4 regions of the Photobacterium toruni genome follow, and region 4 is predicted to be linked to each of the others. Evidence: predicted binding sites of a transcription regulator. Region 4 holds the regulator's gene; each other region holds the start of a gene.
The links. Region 4 encodes PurR, which represses purine synthesis genes. Its sites were predicted from a motif close to TNANGNAAACGTTTNCNTNA; they were not measured.
Positions count from the first base shown of each region.

Region 1: guaB (IMP dehydrogenase) is a predicted target of PurR. The motif match lies at 2,353-2,372, and genes of this name have one in related genera.
Region 2: OC457_RS17320 (NCS2 family permease) is a predicted target of PurR. The motif match lies at 1,836-1,855, and genes of this name have one in related genera.
Region 3: glyA (serine hydroxymethyltransferase) is a predicted target of PurR. The motif match lies at 2,113-2,132, and genes of this name have one in related genera.

Region 1 covers NZ_AP024854.1:2,283,113-2,287,222, forward strand. Annotated here, with positions in the region: gene guaA (glutamine-hydrolyzing GMP synthase) at 1-709, opposite strand, end outside; gene guaB (IMP dehydrogenase) at 823-2,286, opposite strand; gene xseA (exodeoxyribonuclease VII large subunit) at 2,560-3,912, shown strand; gene OC457_RS10840 (zinc ribbon domain-containing protein) at 3,973-4,110, opposite strand, start outside.
Region 2 covers NZ_AP024855.1:703,998-708,107, forward strand. Annotated here, with positions in the region: gene OC457_RS17315 (linear amide C-N hydrolase) at 1-263, opposite strand, end outside; gene OC457_RS17320 (NCS2 family permease) at 410-1,768, opposite strand; gene OC457_RS17325 (L-cysteine desulfidase family protein) at 2,261-3,565, shown strand.
Region 3 covers NZ_AP024854.1:2,266,838-2,270,947, forward strand. Annotated here, with positions in the region: gene ribD (bifunctional diaminohydroxyphosphoribosylaminopyrimidine deaminase/5-amino-6-(5-phosphoribosylamino)uracil reductase RibD) at 1-96, opposite strand, end outside; gene nrdR (transcriptional regulator NrdR) at 121-570, opposite strand; gene glyA (serine hydroxymethyltransferase) at 786-2,036, opposite strand; gene glnB (nitrogen regulatory protein P-II) at 2,320-2,658, opposite strand; gene OC457_RS10780 (hypothetical protein) at 2,764-3,168, opposite strand; gene purL (phosphoribosylformylglycinamidine synthase) at 3,350-4,110, opposite strand, start outside.
Region 4 covers NZ_AP024854.1:1,296,920-1,301,029, reverse strand. Annotated here, with positions in the region: gene OC457_RS06190 (hypothetical protein) at 1-282, opposite strand, end outside; gene purR (HTH-type transcriptional repressor PurR) at 997-2,001, shown strand; gene OC457_RS06180 (TfoX/Sxy family DNA transformation protein) at 2,372-2,959, shown strand; one part of gene OC457_RS06175 (IS630 family transposase) at 3,114-3,689, opposite strand; one part of gene OC457_RS06175 (IS630 family transposase) at 3,691-4,110, opposite strand, start outside.

The DNA.
Region 1 (4,110 bases), 990 kb from region 4:
AAAGACCAAGGATAACTTCATCGTCACCTACTTGCTCTTTGATACGTTCAATCGCATCTTCAATAATATTGGCTGATGTCCATAGTTTTTCACAGCCACACACGTTCATTACAAAGTTTTCAATTAACTTCATGCCTTGACGAGTATGGGTTACTTCAGGGTGGAATTGCACCCCATAGAAGCGCTTGTCTTCATTTGCCATCGCAGCAAATGGACAGGTATCTGTTTCAGCAATCTTGACAAAATCTGCTGGAATTTCGACAACTTTGTCACCGTGGCTCATCCACACATCAAGCAGTGGTGTGCCATCAGCTGCAACAGCGTCTTGAATATCTTTTAAGAAAGCAGTCTGCTCAACAATTTTAACTTGCGCATAACCAAACTCACGCTCATCAGAACCTGCAACTTTACCACCCAGTTGTTCTGCCATGGTCTGCATGCCGTAACAGACACCAAACACAGGAACACCCGCATCAAAAACATACTGTGGTGCGCGAGGAGAACCCGCTTCAGTAACACTTTCAGGACCACCAGAAAGAATAATACCGTTTGGATTGAAATCACGGATATCAGCTTCATCAACATCCCAGCTCCAAAGCTCACAGTAAACGCCAATTTCACGGATACGACGGGCAATTAACTGAGTGTATTGCGAACCAAAATCCAAAATAAGAATACGTTGGTCATGAATATTTGTGGTAGTGGTCATTATAGAGCTATCTCAAAAATTGAATGTATTGGGGGCTATATCTAGCCCCGATTTTATCTAACTTATTCACTTAGGCAATCGTTTTCGTCAAAAGACTACTGACTGCCTAACAATTAACCCATACGGTAGTTAGGTGCTTCTTTTGTAATCGTCACATCATGAACATGTGATTCTTTCATACCAGCACCTGAAATACGTACAAATTCAGCTTTAGTGCGTAAATCTTCAATCGTTGCAGAGCCTGTTAGACCCATGCTTGAGCGTAAACCACCCATTTGCTGATGCACGATTTCTTTCATCAAACCTTTGTATGCCACACGGCCTTCGATGCCTTCAGGAACTAGCTTGTCAGCAGCATTATCTGATTGGAAATAACGATCAGAAGAACCTTTAGACATTGCGCCTAGTGAGCCCATACCACGGTATGATTTATATGAACGACCTTGGTATAATTCAACTTCACCCGGTGCTTCTTCAGTACCAGCAAACATTGAACCAACCATTACGCATGATGCACCGGCAGCGATTGCTTTACATAAATCGCCAGAGTAACGAATACCGCCATCAGCAATAACTGGAATACCGTATTGATCAGCCACTGACGCAGCTTCTGAAATCGCAGTAATTTGTGGAACACCTACACCAGTAACAATACGAGTAGTACAGATTGAACCTGGGCCGATGCCCACTTTAACGGCACTTACACCCGCTTCAATCAGTGCACGAGCACCTTCAGCCGTTGCAACGTTACCGCCGACAATAGGAAGGTTAGGGAAAGCTGCACGTGTTTCACGAATACGTTGTAAAACACCTTCAGAGTGACCGTGAGATGAATCGATAAGTAATACGTCAACACCAGCTTCAACCAAGGCAGCAACACGTTCTTCATTGCCCGCACCAGCACCAACAGCAGCACCAACACGTAGACTACCGCGTTCATCTTTACAAGCATTTGGTTTACGTTCTGCTTTTTGGAAGTCTTTCGCTGTAATCATGCCTTTTAGACGGAAGTTATCATCAACTAACAGTACTTTTTCAACACGGTACTGTTGCATAATAGCTTCAACTTCTTCACGAGATGCACCTTCTTTAGCAGAGGCTAGCTTCTCTTTAGATGTCATGACTTCTTCAACTTTAATTGAAAGGTCGGTAACAAAACGAACATCACGACCAGTAATAATACCAATCAATTCATTGTTATCTGTAACCACAGGGTAACCTGCGAAACCATTTTCTTCCGTTAAACGCTTAACATCAGCAATGGTGTTATTTGGTTTAACTGTAACAGGTTCTGCAACAACGCCAGCTTCGAACTTTTTCACCATGCGAACTTCAGCCGCTTGTTGTTCGATTGACATATTCTTGTGGATAAAACCAATACCACCCTCTTGAGCGAGAGCAATAGCTAGGCGACCTTCAGTCACTGTGTCCATAGATGCTGATAGCATAGGAATGTTAAGAGCAATCTCTTTCGTGAGACGGGTGCGCAGATCGGCAGTGTTAGGTAGGACTGTAGAATGAGCAGGAACTAATAATACATCATCAAACGTCAACGCTTCTTTTTTAATTCGTAACATGCAATATCTCACACCAATTTAAAGGTTTACAAAGAAGATTAAAATATTGCGAACGGATTATACGTATGAAGCAATCGTTTGGCTAGTTTTATTTTTTATTTTTTTATTGACAAAAAACATTTGCTGTGTAGTATATTTCGGTTAACTATCCGGTGATGCGGTCGACGAAATACGGCCAAGATCTGTCCATTGATCTGCCTAGGCGTTTTTCGTTCTATTTGATAGTTTTCTGACCGCCTGCCGCCACTTATTCGCTAGCAGGTACTTCACTTCGTGACTCTATTCGCTTCTCAAAGCCAATCCAACGATCGTATCTACACCGTCTCCAGTCTCAATGCACAAGTCCGTCTAATCCTTGAAAATGAAATGGGAATAGTATGGCTCGTCGGTGAATTATCGAATTTTTCAATGCCGGTTTCTGGTCATTGGTATTTCACCCTCAAAGATTCTCGTGCCCAAGTAAAATGCGCAATGTTCAAAGGCAATAATCGCCATGTCAGCTTTAAACCGAGCAATGGTAATCAAGTATTAGTTAAAGCACGGTTATCTATTTATGAGCCTCGTGGTGACTACCAACTGATCATTGAAAGCATGCAACCTGAAGGTGATGGTCGTTTACAGCAACAATTTGAACAACTCAAAATGACCCTTGCTGCTGAAGGATTATTTGCTCAATCATTAAAAAAACCATTACCACAACAGCCGCAACGTGTCGGCATTATTACCTCTAAAACAGGCGCTGCACTGCACGATATTCTGCACGTATTACAACGTCGAGATCCAAGTTTAGCCGTGGTTATTTATCCCACGATGGTACAAGGTGATGGCGCAGCAATATCGATTGCTCAAGCCATTGGACGCGCTAATGCACGACAAGAATGTGATGTTTTAATTGTGGGCCGAGGTGGCGGTTCATTAGAAGATTTATGGGCATTTAACGAAGAAATTGTTGCGCGAACAATTGCAGCAAGTCAGATTCCGATTGTCAGTGCTGTTGGCCATGAAGTTGATGTCACTATTGCGGATTTTGTCGCAGATATGCGCGCACCAACACCATCTGCTGCTGCTGAGTTAATCAGCCGAGATAATTCAGCACAAACAGAGAATATCGCCCACAAAAAAAGACAATTACAACATGCAGTGCAGCGCTATTTATCCAAGCAAAACCAGTCTATTAACCTTTTAAGTCATCGCTTAGAGCGCCAACATCCCCAATTACGCTTAAATCAACAACAACAGCATTTAGATGATATCAGCCGTAGATTGCAGCAGATTATGCTGAAAAAGATTCAAATACAGCAACAACGTATTACTCAAAATGCCTATAAACTGTCACTTTATTCACCACAACAACGTCTGCAGCATGATAAAACTGCATTAACAAGTACGACACGCAGATTATTTGATGCCATGGATCGTAAGTTACTTAATGCTAACCATAAATTAGCATTAGCAGCCGAGAAACTCGATACGGTAAGTCCACTGGCAACACTCAGCCGTGGCTATTCGATTACTCGGGATAATAAAGGCAATGTTATTCGCCGCTGCGAGCAAGTTAAAGCCGGAGATCAACTGATCACAACCGTAACTGACGGTAAGATTCATACTACTGTGAACCCTTCCTAACCACTTATTTTATAGCCGCAATAGTGATCATTATTGCGGCATATATTTTTCGCTACCACACTAATCTGCAACGACATTAAAGACACTTTTAACTCGTGATTTTGATTTTAATTCATTGCAATGATTACAGAAATAACTTGCAGAACCACACGCTTGTAACTTTTCTAGTTGCTCTGAGCAGTCAGGACAAAATGCTGT
Region 2 (4,110 bases), on a different replicon from region 4:
AATTTATCATCACTAACAGATATGCCAGCAAAGCCATATTTACTCACCCATGTTAGCCCTGATTTTTGATCAGGCATGGTAGATGTATATGAATAATCACGAGGCGCAATAATTAACTTACTATTAAGATCACTGTGCCCCCACTCGATAGTACGAGCTTGAATATGATCATTCCCCGTCGTTGCTAATGTAATACCAGTACAGGCATTCGCCGTTTGGCTAAATCCAATCGCAACTATTAACGCTAATAATGTTTTTTTCATTAATTACAACTTCATGACAACATAAAATGAGTAAATAGTTTACGCGTGAGCCGTTACAAAAAAAACATCTGGATTATTATTTTGAGTATAAAAAACCCGCGTTGAGTGCGCGGGTTAATGGTCGTTAAATAGCGAGTAAAATTAGATTAAATCGCCCAACCTCCGGCGTAAAACACCACTAATGCTATCGCAATAATAACGGTGCCAATATTTAAACGCTTAAAATCACCCGAAACGATTCGTCCAATAACTAAACTGACGAAACCAAGCATGATACCAGTCACAATATTGCCCGTTAAAACAATAAAGACCGCACATAATAAGCCCGATAACGCATCAACAGAGTCGTTCATGTCGAGCTTACTAACGTTACTGAGCATCAATAAACCCACATACATTAATGCAGGAGCAGTTGCGTAAGCAGGAACTAAATAACTTAATGGTGCTAAAAATAACATTAACACAAACAACAACCCAACCGTTGTTGCTGTTAAACCTGTTTTACCACCAGCAGCAGTACCCGCCGCAGATTCAATATAAACAGCAGCAGGTGAACCACCCACTAAACCAGCGAAAATACTACTCACTGAATCGGCGGTTAGTGCTTTACCACCACTAATAATATTACCGCGTTCAGTCAATAAATTAGCCTGACCCGCAACCGCACGAATAGTACCTGTCGCATCAAAAATAGCAGTCATCACCAAGGCTAATACGGTAGGTAAAATCACGGGATTAAGCGCTCCCATAATATCAAGAGAGCCTAATAAGGAGCCTTCACCACCTAATGTAGGCAATGCAAACAAGCCATGGTATTTCACATTAGGATCAAAGATAAGCCCAAAGACTGAAATAGCAATAATGACTAACAAAATGCCACCAGGTACACGACGTTTTTCAAGCCCTAAAATTGCCGCCAAGCCAACCAATGACATAATCACAGGCAATGACATAAAATGACCAAATGCCACCGGCAAACCCGCTTGTGGATTCTTGATAACCAGACCAACGCCATTTGCTGCAATCAGTAATAAGAACAATCCAATACCGATACCCGTACCATGTGCGATCCCTGTTGGCATATTTCTCATGATCCAACCACGAATACCCGTCACTGTGATAAGAGTAAATAAGACTCCCATTAAAAATACAGCACCAAGCGCAACAGGAATACTAACCCCTTGCCCAAGCACTAAACTAAAAGCAGTAAAGGCCGTAAGTGATATTGCACAGCCAATAGCCATCGGCAATCGAGCCCATAGCCCCATCAGTAATGAACCAAATGCAGCCACTAAGCAAGTTGCAATAAATACCGCACTTTGATTAAAACCAGCGGCACCTAACATGCTTGGTACAACAATGACTGAATATACCATTGCTAAAAAAGTCGTTAACCCAGCAATAATTTCTTGTTTAACACTACTGCCACGCTCAGATATTTGAAAATAACGATCTAAGCCGCGAGTTGATGAACCTTGGGTATTAGGTGTACTGTCAGCAGACATGATGTCTTCCTATAATTTTCTGATTTTAATCCGTTAGGATTGGCCATGAAATAATGCACAAAGCCAATAACGCAAACGTTTACCTTTTAAAAAAAAGAAAAGGTTGAAGCATTTGATCTTCAACCTTTATGTCATCTTTCCTCAAATATGATACCTAGAAATCGACCAATCCCGCTACCATAAACTGCTTTTTTTACTCAAAAAAATAATTTTTTCACTACTATCATAAAAAAAACTCATCATCACAATGAAAAAATATTCCCATAAAAACTGTGACAAGGGTAACAAAAGCCTATTTGTTGAATTTTAAATAGCAAAAAATACTCCTTATCTGCATTATAAGTAATGATTATATGATTTTTTTCTTTACGACTAGACGTATACTCATCATCACAAACTAAAAGAAAATGTTAGCTAATTATTTAATCAATACTTCAATTAGCTTTATCCATAAATTTTGACGCTTTATATAAAGAGCATTAGGTGATTGCAATGAAACATACACTTTGGCCAGCATTTGTTGATATTGTAAAACGCGATGTAGTACCTGCACTTGGCTGTACAGAGCCCGTATCCGTTGCACTAGCCGCAGCCATCGCTGTTAATAAGCTTCATATAAAACATCAAGATATTACGGCTATTAACGTACTCGTTTCTGCTAATTTAATGAAAAATGGCATGGGAGTCACCGTACCTGGAACAGGAATGGTTGGACTAGAAATAGCAGCCGCAGCAGGTGCAGTCGCAGGTGATAGCCAAGCCCAATTAGAAGTACTTAAAAATTTAACCACTGCGGATGTAACCATAGCAAAAGCGATGCTAGATAAAAAATTAGTCTCCGTAAGTGTGGCTAACGTTAGTAATATCCTTTATTCCAAAGTAACAGTATTAACAAAACATCATACCGCAAGTGTGACGATTGCAGATGGTCATACCCATATACTTGCCATTGAGGAAGACGGCATAACGACTTATATTGCCGATCCTAAAAATACCACTCACACAGCCTCAAAAAGTGAAAATAGTAATCCCTTTATTGATGCATGCGCACAAGATATTTTCGACTTCGCCACGCAAGCCCCTTTAGCTGATATTCGCTTTATTGAGCAAGCTTATCAGCTAAATAACGCCCTTTCTATTGAAGGTTTACAAGGTAACTATGGCTTACAAGTTGGAGCGACTTTCCAACGTAATATTGAGCGAGGTTTACTTTCTGCGGGTTTATTAACCGATGTATTACTGCGTACGGCCGCGGCTTCAGATGCGCGTATGGGCGGCGCGATGAAACCAGCAATGAGTAATTCAGGTTCAGGCAATCAAGGTATAGCTGCTACCATGCCAGTGGTCGTTGTTGCTGATTTTATTAAAGCCGACGAAGAACAGCTTATTCGTGGATTAATGTTGTCACACCTAATGGCTATTTATATTAAAAGTCATCAAAATAAATTATCCGCCTTATGTGGCGCAACAACAGCATCAATGGGTGCCGTTGCTGGTATGACATGGTTACTTGGCGGTAATTTTCAACAAATTAGTGCTGCAATCAATAGTATGATTGGCGATATTGCTGGCATGATCTGTGATGGTGCAAAAACCAGTTGCGCAATGAAAGTATCATCATCAGCTGGCTCTGCTATAAAATCAGCATTAATGGCATTAGATGGCTTAAGCGTAACAGGAAATGAAGGTATTGTTGCGCACAATGTTGATAATACGATTCGCAACCTGTCAGCATTAGCTAATGGATCCATGACTCAAACTGATGTGCAGATCCTTGATATCATGATTAATAAATAACCACAAATACTTTAATATAGTGGCTAACTCCTCTAGATTGATAAAAAAAGCCAGATAACTTGTTTGCTTTTTTATGTTTATCTAGAGGATTATATTGCCCTATTTCAATCATCCTCAGCAAAAAACAGTTAAAACGGCACTTTCCCCTCTTTTTATATTCATTTTAGTTATAAAATATCACTTCTAGTTATTTAAAAAACACCTCATTAGCGCAATAATTCTTATTGTAAACAACGCGAACACTATTAGAAAAACCGCCGCCTCATCAATAATAATTGCACCATTCTGCATTTTGTCATTTCGATATTGTGTGTGTTTCATGCATCATGACTATTTTGATATGCGGCTCTAAAATATTTAAAAAACATAAACTTAAAGCGTGTTTCATGAGCAACCAACACTCTTTTTTACTGTTATTTAGTTATAGTTTGACTGCTTTATATTTCTAACAAGACGCGAACAAGGTCGGCAATGCCATCTTTAAAATAATAAGCCAAACACTGTGTTTTGGTTAACTATTCAAGGCTGAAATTAATATGAACCAA
Region 3 (4,110 bases), 970 kb from region 4:
GCATCCTACCTGAGGATTCGGTGCTGTGGTATAACGGCCGCGCTTAGCCAGAGCTATCGCTCGCGACATCATTTGTTGATCAGTATGTGTCATTATTGTTGGTCTTAACGATTATTTATTTTAACGTTCCAGTTTAGCGATTTCTTCACCAAACTCACGAATATCTTCAAAACTACGATAAACAGAAGCAAAGCGGATATAAGCCACTTTATCTAATTCTTTTAATGCTTCCATTACTAAATTACCTATCATCTCTGATGGTACTTCACGTTCACCTGTTGCTCGCAGACAAGATTTAATGCTGTTAATTGCGCGTTCAATATCATCAGTACTCACTGGACGTTTTTCTAACGCACGCTGAATACCACCGCGTAATTTTTCTTCATTAAACGGATCACGGTTACCATTAGTTTTCACTACGCGAGGCATTACAAGCTCTGCCGTTTCAAACGTAGTATAGCGTTCATTACACGCTAAACATTGGCGTCGTCGGCGCACTTGGTGGCCATCTGCAACCAATCGTGAATCGATTACTTTGGTGTCATTTGCACCGCAAAAAGGACAATGCATTTAGCCTCCTACATTCAATCGTCTCAGTGTAACCCATTTCATCACTTTAATGAGACAATCCCCTTCCTTTTTTATAATAAATAGCCTTAAAAGTAACAATTATCATTAATAATGGCGCATTTTATAGTATTCATAAAACAAAAAAGGCTCACCTATGAAACAGGTAAGCCTTTTTTTGATATGCAATAAGTATTTAATACTGCATCATGCGTGAATTATGCGTAAACAGGAAGACGCTTACAAATTTCAAGCACTTTCTCTTTTGTCGCTTCAATAACGGCAGTGTCATTGATGTTATCTAGTACATCACACATCCAACCGGCAAGTTGACGTGCATCATCAGCATCAAAACCACGACGAGTTATTGAAGGCGTACCAACACGAATACCTGAAGTTACAAATGGGCTACGTGGATCATTAGGCACGCTGTTTTTGTTAACCGTAATATTGGCTGCGCCCAGTGCTGCGTCTGCTTCTTTACCTGTGATTCCTTTATCAATTAAATCGACAAGGAATAAATGGTTTTCAGTGCTACCAGAAACAATGTTATAACCGCGTTTAATAAATTCAGCCACCATCGCTTTAGCATTAACAACCACATTAGCTTGATAAACTTTAAACTCTGGCTCCATCGCTTCTTTAAATGCTACCGCTTTAGCGGCGATAACATGCATTAACGGACCACCTTGACCACCAGGGAAAACAGCAGAGTTAAGCTTTTTGTATAGATCTTCGCCTTCATTTGACAGAATCAAACCACCACGAGGACCGGCTAATGTTTTATGCGTTGTTGTGGTAACGACATGCGCATGAGGCACAGGGTTTGGATAAACACCCGCCGCAATTAAGCCCGCAACGTGCGCCATATCAACAAACAAGTAAGCGCCAATTTTATCTGCGATTTCACGCATTCTTGCCCAGTCAACAACTTGAGAATAAGCGGAGAAACCACCAATGATCATTTTTGGCTTATGCTCTAACGCCAGTGCTTCCATTTCTTGGTAATCAATTTGACCATTTTCATCAATACCATAAGGAATGATATTGTATAACTTACCAGAGAAGTTTACCGGTGAACCATGAGTTAAGTGACCGCCGTGTGCCAAGCTCATGCCTAATACTGTGTCGCCAGCATTCAATAGTGCCATGTAAACAGCATTATTTGCTTGAGAACCTGAGTGTGGCTGAACATTCGCGTATTCTGCACCAAATAACTGACAAGCACGATCAATCGCAAGTTGCTCAGCCTTGTCGACAAATTCACAACCGCCGTAGTAACGCTTACCAGGATAACCTTCAGCATATTTATTTGTTAGCTGAGAACCTTGTGCTTCCATTACACGTGGGCTGGTGTAATTTTCAGAAGCAATCAACTCGATGTGTTCTTCCTGACGGGCAGTTTCTTCCTGAATAGCTGCAAATAGTTCCGCATCATAATCAGCAATATTCATATCACGCTTTAGCATCTGTATCTCCTGACTCAGCTAAGTTTTATACTATTTTTAGTAATAAACGAAAAATCACCAACACTAGACGCCATGCGGACGCAAACGTTTTCGTTTTCGTTTTTATCTGTAAACTATACTACATAAATTGATCTAAATCAGAAAGTCCTAAATGTGGTTTTCTTTGTTGTTACAATAATCTGCCGCTAATACCCGATCCATCAAACTCAAGTTATAAATATAAAAAAGGGGCTGCATATACGCACCCCCGATTATTATCTTAATCATGACGAACCATCACAAATTAAATAGCATCTTCATCTTCTTCACCGGTACGAATACGTACCACACGCTCTATATCAAACATGAAGATTTTACCATCGCCAATCTTACCCGTTTGCGCGGTTTCAACAATTGTTTCAATACATTGCTCAGCAACTTCATCAGTCACCACAATTTCAATTTTCACTTTAGGTAAAAAATCGACCATGTATTCTGCACCACGGTAAAGCTCCGTATGGCCTTTTTGACGACCAAATCCTTTTACTTCTGACACCGTCATTCCGGTGATACCCACTTCCGCTAATGCTTCACGAACATCATCAAGTTTAAACGGCTTAATAATGGCTTCAATTTTTTTCATTATCATCATCCTTTGCTGAGCAGAAGATCGGGATCATAATTACAATCACCGACTTGATTAAATTAAGGCTATTATCACAGATTTAATGCAGTAACTTAATCACATTTAATATTCTTTAATGTAATTAGACTCCATTCGTCGCAAAAGTAGCAACACTGAATACAATAATACTAAGCCATTGATCACCATAATAACAATATCATGATATTTAACTGGAAAAAGATCTGGTATGAAAGGAATTAAACTTACTTGTAGAAATAATGTTACGGCTGGAATATAGAAATAAAGCGGTATAAATCCCCATTTTTTCCCTCGAAATAAGCCTATACAAGCAAGTATTCCAGAGCTTAATACTAATATAGTGACACTCACTGGCACTGTTGTCAGAATATCAAATTTAAAGATATGAATTATCATCTCAACATGCTGAATAAGACCAATAATAACTAATACTGCCAATAGTTTGGTCGCACCGATAAGACAGTAACTCTTGGGAAAATCCAATCCCATTATTTCATCCTTGTAACGACGCCAACGTCGTTCTATTTATTAATTATGTCAATTATCCCAATGTTTTTTCAAAGTGAATGTGATCAATATCAACTTCATATTTAATTTTGTAACTCTCAAATTACAGCATAAAAAAAGCTGCCAACACTGGCAGCCTTCATTAATTTAGATAACTCAATATTTAACCGAGATTAACTCGTGCGTTACGGAACATACGCATCCAAGGGCTATTTTCGCTCCAATCATCTGGATGCCAAGAGTTGGCAACAGTACGGAACACTCGCTCAGGGTGCGGCATCATAATCGTAACCCGCCCATCTTGCGTGGTTAATCCTGTAATACCGTTTGGCGAACCATTAGGGTTAGCGGGGTAATTTTGAGTGACATTGCCATAGTTATCAAGGTAACGTAGCGCAATCGTTCCTGACTGCTCAATCGCTACCAAATGCTCGGCATTGCGTACTTCAACTCGACCTTCGCCATGTGAAACCGCGATTGGCATTCGCGAGCCAGCCATTTCATTAAAGAACAATGAATCACTCTTTTGTACTTCAACTAAACTAAAGCGCGCTTCAAAACGCTCTGATTCGTTACGCACAAAACGCGGCCATAAATCAGCACCTGGAATCAGCTCATGTAGGTTAGACATCATCTGACAACCATTACATACACCTAACGCCAACGTATCTGGGCGAGTAAAGAATGCAGCAAATTGGTCACGAGCAATATTGTTAAATAATACTGATTTTGCCCAGCCTTCACCCGCACCTAATACATCACCGTAAGAGAAGCCACCACAAGCCACTAAACCATTAAAGCCATCAAGTTGTATCTTACCGCTAAGAATATCACTCATATGAACATCTTTAGCTTCAAAGCCAGCACGGTCAAACGCAGCCGCCATTTCAACGTGAGAGTTAACCCCTTGCTCACGTAAAATTG
Region 4 (4,110 bases):
CAATATCTTCGCTAGAAGATCACTATGTACCCAATATTCAGCACCAGCAATCATTCCTGTGGTTGTTGCTGCAGAAACGCCTAACACTACAAAGAAGGTTAAAAACAAAAAGAAGCTACGAATAATAGTGTAGTAATGGCTATAGGCAACTTCATCAGCGCCTTTATCAAGTTTATAACCAGCATAAATAATGGCGATAATTCCTGACAATAATAAAGTAAACGGGGTTAGAAAGCTGGCAATATAAGCAAACCAAATACCCTTTTTATGTTCTTCCGTCATCATATTGTTCCGAATAAATAAGCAATGTAATAAACTAATTATCACAGGTATTTACTTGAGTTCAAGTTTCGCTCTAAATTACGATGATCGGGATCAACTTCTCAAATATTACCGTCGCTAGAGTCTGCTATAACACCCTAAACCGACACTTCCCGTCATTAATAACAACCAAAATAAATTTAATCATTGCGCTTAATGGTACCCACTGAGTGTAATTACCGCTTCTGTTCTGGCATTTCAACCATAAGATACTAACCAAAGACAGCCTTAAATAGTTAATCAAGTGTATAATTGAGACGTTTCTGTTCATAACTATCCTTACCTACTATCATAGTATTAAAGTGCAGCATATTTTTAAATGTCGGTTGTAAATTCCATTAAATTTGCTGAAAATTACGATTTTTTGTTGATAGTTGTCAAATAATTTACTCCCAGACAATTGAAACGTTGCACTACGCGTAACACTCAGTAAAATGTGAACGCAAGCGATTACACTTGAAAAACATGTAATAATTATAAAAGCCGCGAATAAATGCGGCTTTTGGTGTTAATACTATTTAAGTATGCAATAGACACATTATCGGTGCCAAATTGAATAATTAACGAGAAACTTTACCTAAAAACATTGAATTATATTCATCTCAGTAATTACTCAATTTGGTACCTCACGATTAGCTAGAAACATCTCTAGCACCCATTATTAGAAGAATAAATATGGCAACCATTAAAGATGTTGCACGTATGGCTGGTGTTTCAACGACAACAGTTTCACACGTGATCAATAAAACACGCTTTGTCGCAGAAGCAACACAGAAGAAAGTACTGGCAGCCGTTGAAGATCTCAATTATGCACCAAGTGCTGTTGCTCGCAGTCTAAAATGTAATACCACTCGCACCATTGGTATGTTGGTAACTAAATCAACTAACCCTTTCTTTGCTGAAGTTGTGCATGGTGTTGAAGAGTATTGTTACCGTGAAGGCTACACGCTAATTTTATGTAATACGGAAGGTAACCTTTCTAAGCAATATGATTACTTACGCATGCTTGCGGAAAAGCGTGTTGATGGCTTATTAGTAATGTGTTCCGATCTTGATCAGAAATTATTGGATCTGCTTGAGCGTCAAAAAGACCTGCCAATGGTGATAATGGACTGGGGTCCAGAAAGCCCGCATACCGATAAAATTCAGGATAATGCTGAACAAGGTGGCTACATTGCGACTAAATACTTTATCGAGCATGGTCATAGCCGTATTGGGTGTTTGTCTGGCCATACAGATAAATCTACTTGTCGTGAACGCTTAAAGGGCTTTAATAAAGCCATGGCAGAAGCTAACTTAACCGTTAATGAAGACTGGATCCTTGAAGGTGACTTTGAGTGTGACTCTGCGGTGAAAGCAGCTGAAAAATATATTGCTATGGCAGAGCGTCCAACGGCTATTTTCTGCTTCAATGACATCATGGCAATGGCACTAATTAGTACCTTTGAACAAGCAGGATTACGCGTTCCTGGTGATATTTCTATTATTGGTTACGACAATATTGATCTTGCCCCTTACTTCGCGCCACCACTAACGACTATTCATCAGCCGAAACGTCGTTTAGGTAAAACAGCCATTAAAATCTTAATGGAGCGAATGAAGAACAAAGATCATGAACGTCAAATTTTTGAAATGGCGCCTGCAATTGTAGAGCGCAAGTCGGTAAAAGATTTACGCTAATACGACAACCTACTTATCAAGCCAATATTTATATTGGCTTTTTTTCTAACACCTCAATTCAACTCTCAGCGCTTTCAAAATTGTCATCGCCGTAAAAACATGAACAATATCACAGATTCACCAGTCACTATTAATATTCAAAGTCATCTTGTTAAAATATCGAATATAATGAACCCCGTAAATACATATAATAGTAAGCAAAAGACTTACAAGATATAAATAATACTTCACTATTGATAATATTATTTATAAAGTAATACATGGATGATTTAAAGTAGAAATTTTATCTCGTAAATAACTTTAATAATACAAAGTTAATTTACAGCTACTTTAATGTTAGGTGACACTCATTTATTCACCGAGTAGAAGTATGGACAAACCAATATTAAAAAATTCATTACAGCTATTAGATCATTTAGGGGATATTAAATCGCGATCCATGTTTGGCGGTTTTGGTATTTTCGCTGGTGAGACAATGTTCGCACTAGTCGTTAATAATAAACTCCATCTCAGAGCAAATGCAAAAAATGAAGAGGAATTTAAACAAGCGGGTTTGAAACCCTATATATATGAAAAGCGCGGTTTTCCCGTCATAACAAAACATTATGCTATTCTTGATGAATGGTGGGAACAACCTGAAAAAATCAAAGAACAAGCAAACTATTCTCTTAAGGCAGCACAAGCTGACAAAAAAGCAAAAGAATGTTGCACTCCTGATAGAATAAAAGATTTACCAAACCTACGCCTTTCAAATGAAAGGATGCTTAAAAAAGTAGGTATTAAAACGATTGAACAACTCCATAATATTGGTGCACTCGACGCTTATAAAGCATTACAAAAAATACAAGAGGCATCTTTAAGTTTGGAATTACTATGGGCATTGGAAGGCGCTATACATGGCCAACATTGGTCAGTAATACCAGAAAGCAGACGCAATGAACTGCTAGCTAAACTATAATAAATATATTCGTCAACTGGCTAAGTGACGCTTAAGAATAAAGAGGCCCTGTGCCTCTTTAATTTATTCCGCATATACATTTACAAACCGATTTAGCTATTCCTATCAAGCTTAGTATTTAGCTACAATTGAATAGTAATACCAATCTGGAAAATTAACTGGTCAGGTTGATCCAATCTCTTGAACACATTCTAGTGATGCGTGAAGCCGATTCATTAAACTGATTCCATGCAAGGCAGACCTTATCGAGAATGTCGTTATAATCAGAAAAATTTTGATTAGCGAGATAGTGTTGTCGTAACCAACTCCAAACTTGTTCTATTGGGTTAAGTTCTGGGGAATATGGTGGAAGTTTGATGATGCTGAGATTATTAAACGGATTAGCAATATCGTCAGTATGCCAGCCTGCACCATCCATCACTACAATAGCATAACGACCTTTTTCTGTGGTTCGTGATATCTGAGCAAGGTGCTCAGTCATTATTTCTTTATTTACCCAAGGTACCACTAACGCCTCACCAACTCCTCTTGCTGGGCACACCGAACCAAATAGATAAGCATATTCAAACTGCTGTTGTTTTATCGCTCTTGGTCGAGTTCCTCGTTCAGCCCAAAGACGGGTAGTGGTATTTTGTTGTCCAAATCTTGCTTCATCTTGAAACCATACATCGACCTTATCGAGCGCTATATGTCCTGGGATCTTAAGGATCGTTTCAATTTTAAATTTTTTTAAAATTATCTTGAGCTTGCTGTGATTGTTTTGGATGTTTTGACCGTGATGTTATCCACGAAAAGCCCATGCGCTTAAGTAGATAATAGATAGAATCTGGGTGGTAGTTTTTATCAAATTCTTTGAGAATGTAAGCATGAATATCCGCGCCTATTAATCGCCCGCCAGAAGAGTCTTGAGCTTTAAGTTTAATATAATTGGATAGCTGCTCACGTTGTTTAGGTGAGAGAAATGCAGGGCGACCACTACGCGTTTTTTCTTGAAGCCCTTCTAAGCCTTCTTCAAGAAAGACACTCACCCATTTATTAACACTTGTTCGGCTAACTTTGAGATATTTAGCAATTTGAGTACGAGATTTACCTTCCTTGAAGTGCTCCAAGGCAAGTAATCTCATTTTCATTTGAATTTTTTTTTGTTGGCG